2 regions of the Stenotrophomonas sp. SAU14A_NAIMI4_8 genome follow, and region 1 is predicted to be linked to the other one. Evidence: riboswitches for the same ligand, from Rfam matches in the RefSeq annotation. Region 1 holds a riboswitch; the other holds the start of a gene.
What was found. A riboswitch is a leader RNA that binds a small molecule or an ion and turns the genes downstream of it on or off. The one in region 1 is predicted to bind cobalamin.
Positions count from the first base shown of each region.

Region 2: another riboswitch for cobalamin. It lies ahead of btuB (TonB-dependent vitamin B12 receptor); the one in region 1 lies ahead of C1930_RS01295 (epoxyqueuosine reductase QueH).

Region 1 is NZ_CP025999.1:304,008-308,216, forward strand. It holds gene purU (formyltetrahydrofolate deformylase) at 1-192, shown strand, start outside; gene pncA (bifunctional nicotinamidase/pyrazinamidase) at 278-904, opposite strand; gene C1930_RS01295 (epoxyqueuosine reductase QueH) at 961-1,632, opposite strand; cobalamin riboswitch at 1,773-1,990, opposite strand; gene C1930_RS01300 (FAD-binding oxidoreductase) at 2,100-3,506, opposite strand; gene C1930_RS01305 (patatin-like phospholipase family protein) at 3,648-4,209, shown strand, end outside.
Region 2 is NZ_CP025999.1:605,577-609,785, forward strand. It holds gene btuB (TonB-dependent vitamin B12 receptor) at 1-1,751, opposite strand, end outside; cobalamin riboswitch at 1,868-2,091, opposite strand; gene C1930_RS02700 (acyltransferase) at 2,151-3,275, shown strand; gene C1930_RS02705 (histidine phosphatase family protein) at 3,407-3,985, shown strand; gene C1930_RS02710 (TfoX/Sxy family protein) at 4,094-4,209, opposite strand, start outside.

The DNA of each region.
Region 1 (4,209 bases):
TACGTGACCGAAGACCTGGACGAAGGCCCGATCATCGAACAGGACGTCGCCCGGGTAGACCACGCCATGACCCCGCGCGACCTGGTGCGGCTGGGCAGCGATACCGAATCGCAGGTGCTGGCGCGTGCCGTGCGCCGCCATGTCGAGCACCGCATCCTGTTGAACGGGCACCGCACGGTGGTGTTCCGCTGACAGCGGGTTGCGTGGCCGCCGGGCATGGCCCGGCGCTACCGACCGTCACCTTGGGTAGCGCCGGGCCATGCCCGGCGGGCGCACCTCAGATGACCGCAATCCCCGCCTTGCCCAAGGCCTCGCGCACCATCGCGTCGTTGGCATCGGTCACCGGCTTGGTCAGCTCCCACAGGAACTTCACCCGGAATCCGGCCTTGGCCGCGTCCTGCGCGCTCCACAGCACGCAGTAGTCGCGCGCCAGGCCGCACACGTGCACTTCGCGGATACGCCGCTCATGCAGCCAGCCGGCCAGGCCGGTGGCCGGGCGATCACCATCGGGCCCGTGGTTTTCGCGGAAGGCGCTGTACGAATCCACCTGCGGGCGGGTGCCCTTGCGCAGGATCAGGTCGGCCACGTTCCAGTCCACGCCCGGGTGCAGCGCGGCGCCGTCGCTGCCCTGCACGCAGTGGTCGGGCCACAGCGTCTGCGGCTGCGCGTGCAGCAGGATGGTCTCGAACGGGCGCGTGCCCGGGTGCTGGCTGGCAAACGAGGCATGTCCGGCCGGGTGCCAGTCCTGGGTGGCCACCACCGTGCGATAGCGGCGCTGGGCCAGCAGCTCGGCAATCGGTGCCACCAGCGCATCGCCGTCGGCGCAGGCCAGCGCACCACCGGGCATGAAGTCCGGCTGCAGGTCGATCACCAGCAGGGCGACATCGGCGGGCAGGACGGTCATGGCAGTTCCACTACAACAGAAGGGGGCGACCAGCGTGGCCGCCCCGTACGCGCGCGTCAATCGCCCTTGGGCGCTTCCGCATCCTGCCCGTAGTACAGCAGGCCGATCTTGATGCGCTCGCGGCCGGTTTCGCGGCGGTGGCGGTTGGCATCGCGCAGCGAGTACACGCAGCCGCAGTATTCCTGCTGGTAGAACTGCTCGCGCTTGCTGATTTCCACCATGCGGCTGGCGCCGCCGCCCTTGCGCCAGTTGTAGTCCCAGTATTGCAGGCCTTCGTAGCGCGACGCGGCGCGGATGCCGCAGTCATTGATCTGCGCCATGTTCTTCCAGCGCGAAATACCCAGCGACGAACTGATGGTGTCGTAGCCGTGCTCGTGCGCGTACAGCGCCGTGCGTTCGAAGCGCATGTCGAAGCACATGGTGCAGCGGATACCGCGCTCGGGCTCGTTTTCCATGCCACGCGCGCGGCTGAACCAGTTGTCGGTGTCGTAGTCGCAGTCGATGAACGGAATGCCGTGCTGCTCGGCGAAGCGGATGTTCTCCTGCTTGCGCAGCTCGTATTCCTTCACCGGGTGGATGTTGGGGTTGTAGAAGAAGATCGCGTAATCGATCCCGGAGGCGGTGATCGCCTCCATCACTTCACCCGAACACGGGGCACAGCAGGAATGCAGCAGCAGGCGCTTGCCGTCGGCGGGCAGGGTCAGGGTGGGGCGTTGAAGCTCGGTCATCGTCGGGTGCGTGGCAGCGTGGGGAACGGATCGGGCCGGACACCGTGAACAGGACGCACGCGGCCACCGCGCCCGCGCGCGCAGGACGACGATGGCCCCGGCACCCTCCCCGCGGAGAGTCCAGGTCGAATCAGGGGACGGTCGTGTCCCCCGGCCGGGGCCGGTATTCGGGCTGATGGACACGGGCCGCAGCCCACCTACTCCCTGCCGCTTCCCAGGCGTGCGCCCAGTGCTGTTGGCAGGCTTCGTTTCCATTCACCGCTGCGGGGCAGCTCCGGAATGGGCGCGCCAGGCGCCTTCACCGGATTCCCGTTTAAATCCCTCCCTGCGCGTGAGCGCCTGGAGGGATACCTTCGGCGCGCCCACGGTGGACGCGTCGGTCGCGCCGGTCAAGGGGGTTGGGGTCAGAGCCCGTTGCGCTGCAACGGGATCCGACCCCTTCATTCCACCAGGGTCAGATCCCGTTGCTACGGCACCGCGATGTAGCGCTGCCAAAGATGGTTCACCAACTGCATCTGCGGGTCGTACTGGCGCTTGGCTTCAACGAACCGCTGCCACTGCGGGTAGGCGCGGCGGAACTGTTCGCGGGTGGCATGCGGGCGATAGGGCAGGTAGTAGCTGCCGCCGCAGTCCAGCGCGGCATCGATCAGCGCCCGCGTCCAGCCGGTGGCCAGGGTGTCGCTCCAGGGGAAGCGTCGCTGCTTGTGGTACAGCACGAAGCAGAACACCTCCTGGCGCGCCCACGCCAGCAGCGAAGTGGTATCGGCCGGCGCGTGGCGGATCGACACGTTCAGTGCGTCCACGTGGTGGTGCTGCAGGATCGCCGCCATGCGCGTGGCGAACGCCTGGAACTGCCGCACCGGAATGAAGTACTCCTGCAGCAGGTAGGTGGACATGGCGCGCGTGCGCGGCTCCAGCGAGGCCACGTCCAGGCTCGCTTCCAGGTTGCGGTGGATCACCCGAGGCTGCTGCAGCTGCTTCTGCACCACCGAACTGTCGCGCAGCTGCGCGCCGCCTGGCAGTTCGGACACCGCCCAGATCATGTTCTGTTCGTAGGCATAGCGGTCGCCCACCGGCACCAGCCGGCGGGTGTCGGTCAACGCGGCGCTGCTGCGGCGCCAGGTCACCGTTACCGGGGCATCGAAACGCGGCGGCAGCAGATCGGCGTTGTGCATCAGCGCATCGCCGCGCGACTGCACGTGGTCGGCGAACCACTGCGGGTAGTCGGCCAGCGCGACGCGTTGCATGTGCCGCGCCATGCGTGTGTTGTCGGCCAGGTCCAGTTCCACCTCGCTCACCACGGCCAGCAGCCCGTAGCCGCCGATCACCGCCGCGAACAGCTCCGGGTGCTGGCTGCGCGATGTTTCGAGTACCTCGCCCGAACGCAGTACCACCTGCAATGCGCGGATCGTCGCGGCCAGGCTGCCGTTGCCGACGTAGCGGCCATGGCAGTTCACGCCGACCGAGCCGCCCACGGTGAAGCTGCTGAAACTCTGCATCACCTTCACCGACAGGTCGTGCGGGTCCAGCAGCGCCTGCAGTTCCCGCCAGCGCATGCCGGCTTGCACGCGCACTACTTTGCCCGGCACATCCAGCCGCAGCAGCCGGTTGTGGCCGGTCATGTCCAGCTGCAGGGCGCCATCGGCGCTGGTCTGCCCGCCCATGCTGAAGCGGCCACCGGCCACGCAGACCGGGCCACGGTGGCGCTGCAGGGCGTCTACCAGTAAGCGCTGTCCGTCGACGCGGGTAATGCCCGCCAAGGCGGTGGGCTCGAGCTGGCTGATGTCGTTGCCAGTGAGTGCCTGCCCGGGTGAACAGGCGGTGGCCGCCGCAGCGGCGCCGCAGCCGGCAATGAAGGCGCGTCGGGTGGTCATGGGCAGTCCCTGCAGTCCGCTTCCTGGCCGCAGTGTGCATGCGGCACGGCGCCCGGCCAAGGGGGAATCGCGCTGACTGCGTAGCGGTTCTCAGGCCCTGAGAAGCCCCTGCGCCATACTGGAACCCACGCGGTGGACGGCATGCACGGGGGCAGGGCAGTGGCGGACAAATATTGCGATCTGGTCATGAAAGGCGGCATCACCAGCGGCATCGTGTATCCCAACGCGGTGCTGGCGCTGGCCCAGCAGTACCGCTTCAAGAGCATCGGCGGCACCTCGGCCGGGGCGATTGCCGCGGCGGTGGCTGCAGCGGCCGCGTATGGCGACCGCCGCCAGCAGGCCGGCGAAACGCTGCCCGGTGAGGCGGGCTACGGTGGGCTGTCGGCGGTGTCAACGCAGTTGTCGCGGCGCGGCTTCATCTACGGGTTGTTCCAGCCCGCGCGCGGCGCGCGTTCGGCGTACCGGTTGCTGGTAGTGCTGACCGGCAAGGCGCGCTGGCCGCGCAAGCTGCTGTGCCTGGCCGTGGCCGTGTTCACCATCGCGCCGCTGGAAGTGCTGGTGTCGCTGGCCCTGCTGCTGGCGCTGGGCGGCTGGGGCGGCGGCTGGAGCGGTGTGGCGGCTACCCTGCTGCCGTCGCTGCTGTGCGCCTATGGCGCCGGTGTGGCCGGTGCAGCGCTGCGCGTGGCGCGGGTGGCGCGGCGCA
Region 2 (4,209 bases), 300 kb from region 1:
GCCACGCGCGCCAGCACCGACCACGCCGGGGTAAGCGCGTACTCGGCACGCAGGTCCAGCAGGCCATAGCCGCCCAGCTTCACCGCGTTGTCGGCATCGTCGAAGCGCTTGCCGGCGCCCTGCACGGTCAGGCCGGCACGGAAGTCGCCGAAGCGGCGGTCCACGTCCAGGCGCGCGGTCTGCTGTGCGCGGCGCGCCAGCCAGTTGTCGAACTGGTCGCTGCCGGCGGTGCGGTTGCGCGGGTCGGTGAAGCTGAGCTGCGCGTTGATGTCGAAGCCGGCCAGCACTGCGCCAGCGGTCAGTTCCGCGCCGCGGATACGCGCCTTTTCCACCTGCTGCATCATGAAGGTGGCCGCGTCGTAGGTGATCAGATCGTCGATGCGGGTTTCATACACATCCAGGCCCCAGTGCCAGCCCTGGCCGTGCTGGGAAACGCCGATGTTGGCGCTCTTGGATTTCTCCGGATCCAGCGTCGGCACGCCGCTCCACGGGTCGTACAGATCGCTGAAGGTCGGTGCCTTGAACGCGGTGCCGTAGCTGGCGTTCACGCGCAGGCCGTGGCCCAGCTCCATCGCCCAGCCCAGGCTGCCGGTGGCATGGTTGCCGAACTGCTGGTTGTCGTCGTTGCGTGCGCTGGCCTGCAGCTGGTGGCGGCCGAATCGCGCCTGGTACTGCACGAACACGCCGGTGTTGCGGCGGCTGTCGACCAGGTAGCCGGCGCTGCTGCCATCCAGGTTGTCCTGGCTCCAGTCCACGCCGGTGCTCAACAGCTGGCCGTCGGCCACGCCGATGTCGGCCTGCAGCGACGCGCTGTCGCGGTGGGTCTGCGCGCTGCCACGCACACCGAAGTCGCCGAAGTTGTCCGACTCGTTGTCGCCGCGGCCGACGTTGGCGGTCAGCGACAGGCGCTCGGAGGGCGTGTAACGCACCTTGCCGGCCAGTACCTGCTGGCGGGTTTCCGAGTAGTTGTAGTAGCCGTCGTAGTGGTTTTCACCATCGGCGCGCAGGGCGCTGCCTTCCACCGTCCACTGTTCGTTGAAGCTGTAGCCACCGCGCAGGCTCTTGGACAGATTGCGGTAGCCATCGCGGTCGGGCTCATCGGCGAAGCAGCCGGTGAACAGGGTGGCCGACCCCCGGCAGGCATCGATGCCATCGCTGTGCTGGTAGGCGATGTCGGCGCCGAACCAGCCATTGCTGCCGCTGCCGCCGATGCCGCCGCTGGCCTGGCGCAGGCCATTGCTGCCACCGCCCAGCTGGAAGTGCGGCGCGAAGCTGCCGGCATTGCGGCGGGTGAAGATCTGGATGACGCCACCGATCGCATCGGCACCGTACAGGCTGGACTGCGGGCCGCGCACGATCTCGATGCGCTCGATCTGCGCCAGCGGCAGGTCCTGGAACATGGCCAGGTTCAGGTCGGCGCTGTTGATGCGCACGCCATCGACCAGCACCACCGTGTGCGAGGAATTGGTACCGCGCAGGAACAGCGAGGTCTGCTTGCCCAGGCCGCCGGCATTGGTCAGGTTGATGCCAGCGCGGCCGGCCAGCAGTTCCTGCAGCGAGGTGGCCTGGCTGGCCTCGATCTGTTCGCGGTCGATCACCTGCGCCGGCGCGATGCTGTCCTGCAGGGCGATCGGGGTGCGGGTGGCGGTGACCAGGATGGGGTCGAGCGCCTCGGCGGCTTCATCGGCCATCGCCAACGCGGGCAGGGTGGCCAGCACGGCCAGGGACAGCAATCGGGACTGCGGCTTCATCGGGGGAACTCCGGGTGCCGCGCACGCCCGCGCGGCGAAGGGGAGGAGCCACGAGGGCAGGCACGCGCCGATGCCGCAGCAGGCGCCGCGGTCATCCAGCGCCATGCCCACCGCATCGCGACCTGAGGCTTCCGGGCCGGTCTCCGGGCTTGCCGCCTGATGGCACCTGGGCCATCGTCCAGGCGCCTTCCCGTGCGCGCGGCACAGTGGCGTATTGCCTGGAACTGACGTGCTTACCGTTGCGGGGGCAGCGCCGGCCTGGCGTGTTGCCACGCGTCACCGGCTTCCCGTTTCAACCTGCCAGCCAAGGCCGCAGGTCACCTGGAAGTGCGCGCAGTCTAAGTCATTGCCTGGCGTGGGCGTTAGAGTAGTCGCCTCTCTGTGCTGGTGCCGGTACCCATGGTTGCGAAGGATCGCCTGCAGTTTCTTGATGCCCTGCGTGGCCTGGCGGCCGTGTACGTCGTGCTGTTCCATGTGCAGTCGATGCCCGCACCTGCCTTGCCGGTGGCGGCGGCCTGGCTGCCGGCCGTGCAGATGGGGGCGACCGGCGTCGCGCTCTTCTTCGTGATCAGCGCGTTTTCCCTGTGCTACACCATGCCCCGGCACCATGCCAGCGGCAGGCCGCTGCTCAGCTTCTACCTGCACCGCTTCCTGCGCATCGCGCCGCTCTTCTATGTGCTGTTGATGTTTTCCCTGTTCCGCGATGGCCGCGGCGATCACCCTGGCCATTCATGGGGCGAGATCGCGGCGAACCTGTCCTTCACCTTCAACCTTTTCCCGGGGTGGGAACAGGGCATCGTATGGGCCAGCTGGGCGGTGGGCGTGGAGATGCTGTTCTACGCCATCTTCCCTGCGCTCTACCTGCTGGTCGGCAAGCCGCGCAGCGCCTGGCTGCTGATGGTGGGGCTGCAGGTGCTGGTGGTGTTGGCCTGGCTGGGCTGGCTCGGCCCGCGCATGGCAGCGTCATTGAGTGACTATGGGTGGCTGCGCCACGCCCCGGTCTTTGCGATGGGGCTGGTGGCCTTCCACGCCTTTGGCGCGCTGTCCCGATTGCCGGCGCAGCGCGCGCGGCAATGGGCCCACGGCTTGAATCTGCTGGGTGTGCTGCTGCTTCTGCTCGCCGCGTCCGCGATCTGGTGGCCTGCCGCCGGCCCTTGGCAGTGGCAGCTGTCAGGCATGGCATACCTGTGCCTGTTGCTGGGCTTCTCGCAGTGCCCGCCAGGTTGGCTCGTCAACCGCTGGACCGCATGGTTGGGAGCCGTGAGCTACTCGCTGTATCTCGGCCACCCGATCGTGATTGCGGTGCTCGGTCCCGTCTTCGCGCGGGTGCTTGAAGTGCAGGGCGGCACTCTCGGCTATCTGCTGTGCGCTTCGATCACGTTGCTGGTGGTGCTGCCCTTGGCTGCACTCGGCCATCGTTTCGTGGAAGCGCCGATGATTCGCTTGGGCAAGCGGTTGCTGTCGCCCGCGATGCCGCTGCACACCGCCGCCGCAAATGGGCAGCGTGATGGTGGCGCACGCTAGAATGAAGCGCCCCGTCGCGGGGCATCAGTTCTGGAAGTTCTGCCCATGATCGTGTTCCACCTGCCGCCGCCCCTCGCCACTGGCCTGCTCATGGCGCTACCGCGCCGCCCGTTGCTGAGCGGCCGGCCGCGATGATCCTCGATCTGGTCCGCCACGCCGCCAATGGTCGCGATGAATTCCTGGACGGCCGCACCGACCCACCGCAGCTTGCGCGTCTGCCGCAGGAACTGGTCGATGCCTACGCCGCGCAGGAATGGCAGCGGGTGATCAGCTCACCGCGCCTGCGTTCGCTGCACACCGCCATGGCGCTGGCCACGCCGCGCGGGCTGGACGTGGAAGCCGACGAGGAATGGGAGGAGCTGGATTTCGGTGACTGGGACGGGCAGAGCCTGTTCGATCTGCCGGAAGATGCGCTGGCCGCGTTCCATGCCGATCCGCATGCCTTCCCGCCGCCGCACGGCGAAAGCTGGGGGCACTTCGAGCGCCGCATCGCGCGTGCGTTGGACCGTCTGCTGGACGAGGAGGACGCCGCGCCGACCGTGGTGGTCAGCCATGGCGGACCGCTGCGGATGGTGCTGTCGCTGGTCTGTGGCCTGCCGCTGTCGCTGTGCTGGGCGCTGCGCATCGACCACGGCACGCGCCTGCGGGTGTGGGTCGAGCGCGGTGAAGTGGGGTTGGTGGGCGAACTGCTGGAGCTGCAGCAGCCCTGAGTGCGTCGCCGGGCAGGGCCCGGCGCTACCCGACGAATACCGGGCCATGCCCGGCGGAGACGCGCGCACACCGGTAGCGCCGGGCCATGCCCGGCGAGCGCGGCGACCTCAATCTTCGTCGGCGCTGTCTGTGTCGTTGTCGTTGCCGCCGTCATCGAAGCGCTGCTCGTGCACCGGGCCCGAGGCCGGGCCGGCAGCCTTCAACGGGTGTGCGGCAATGCGCG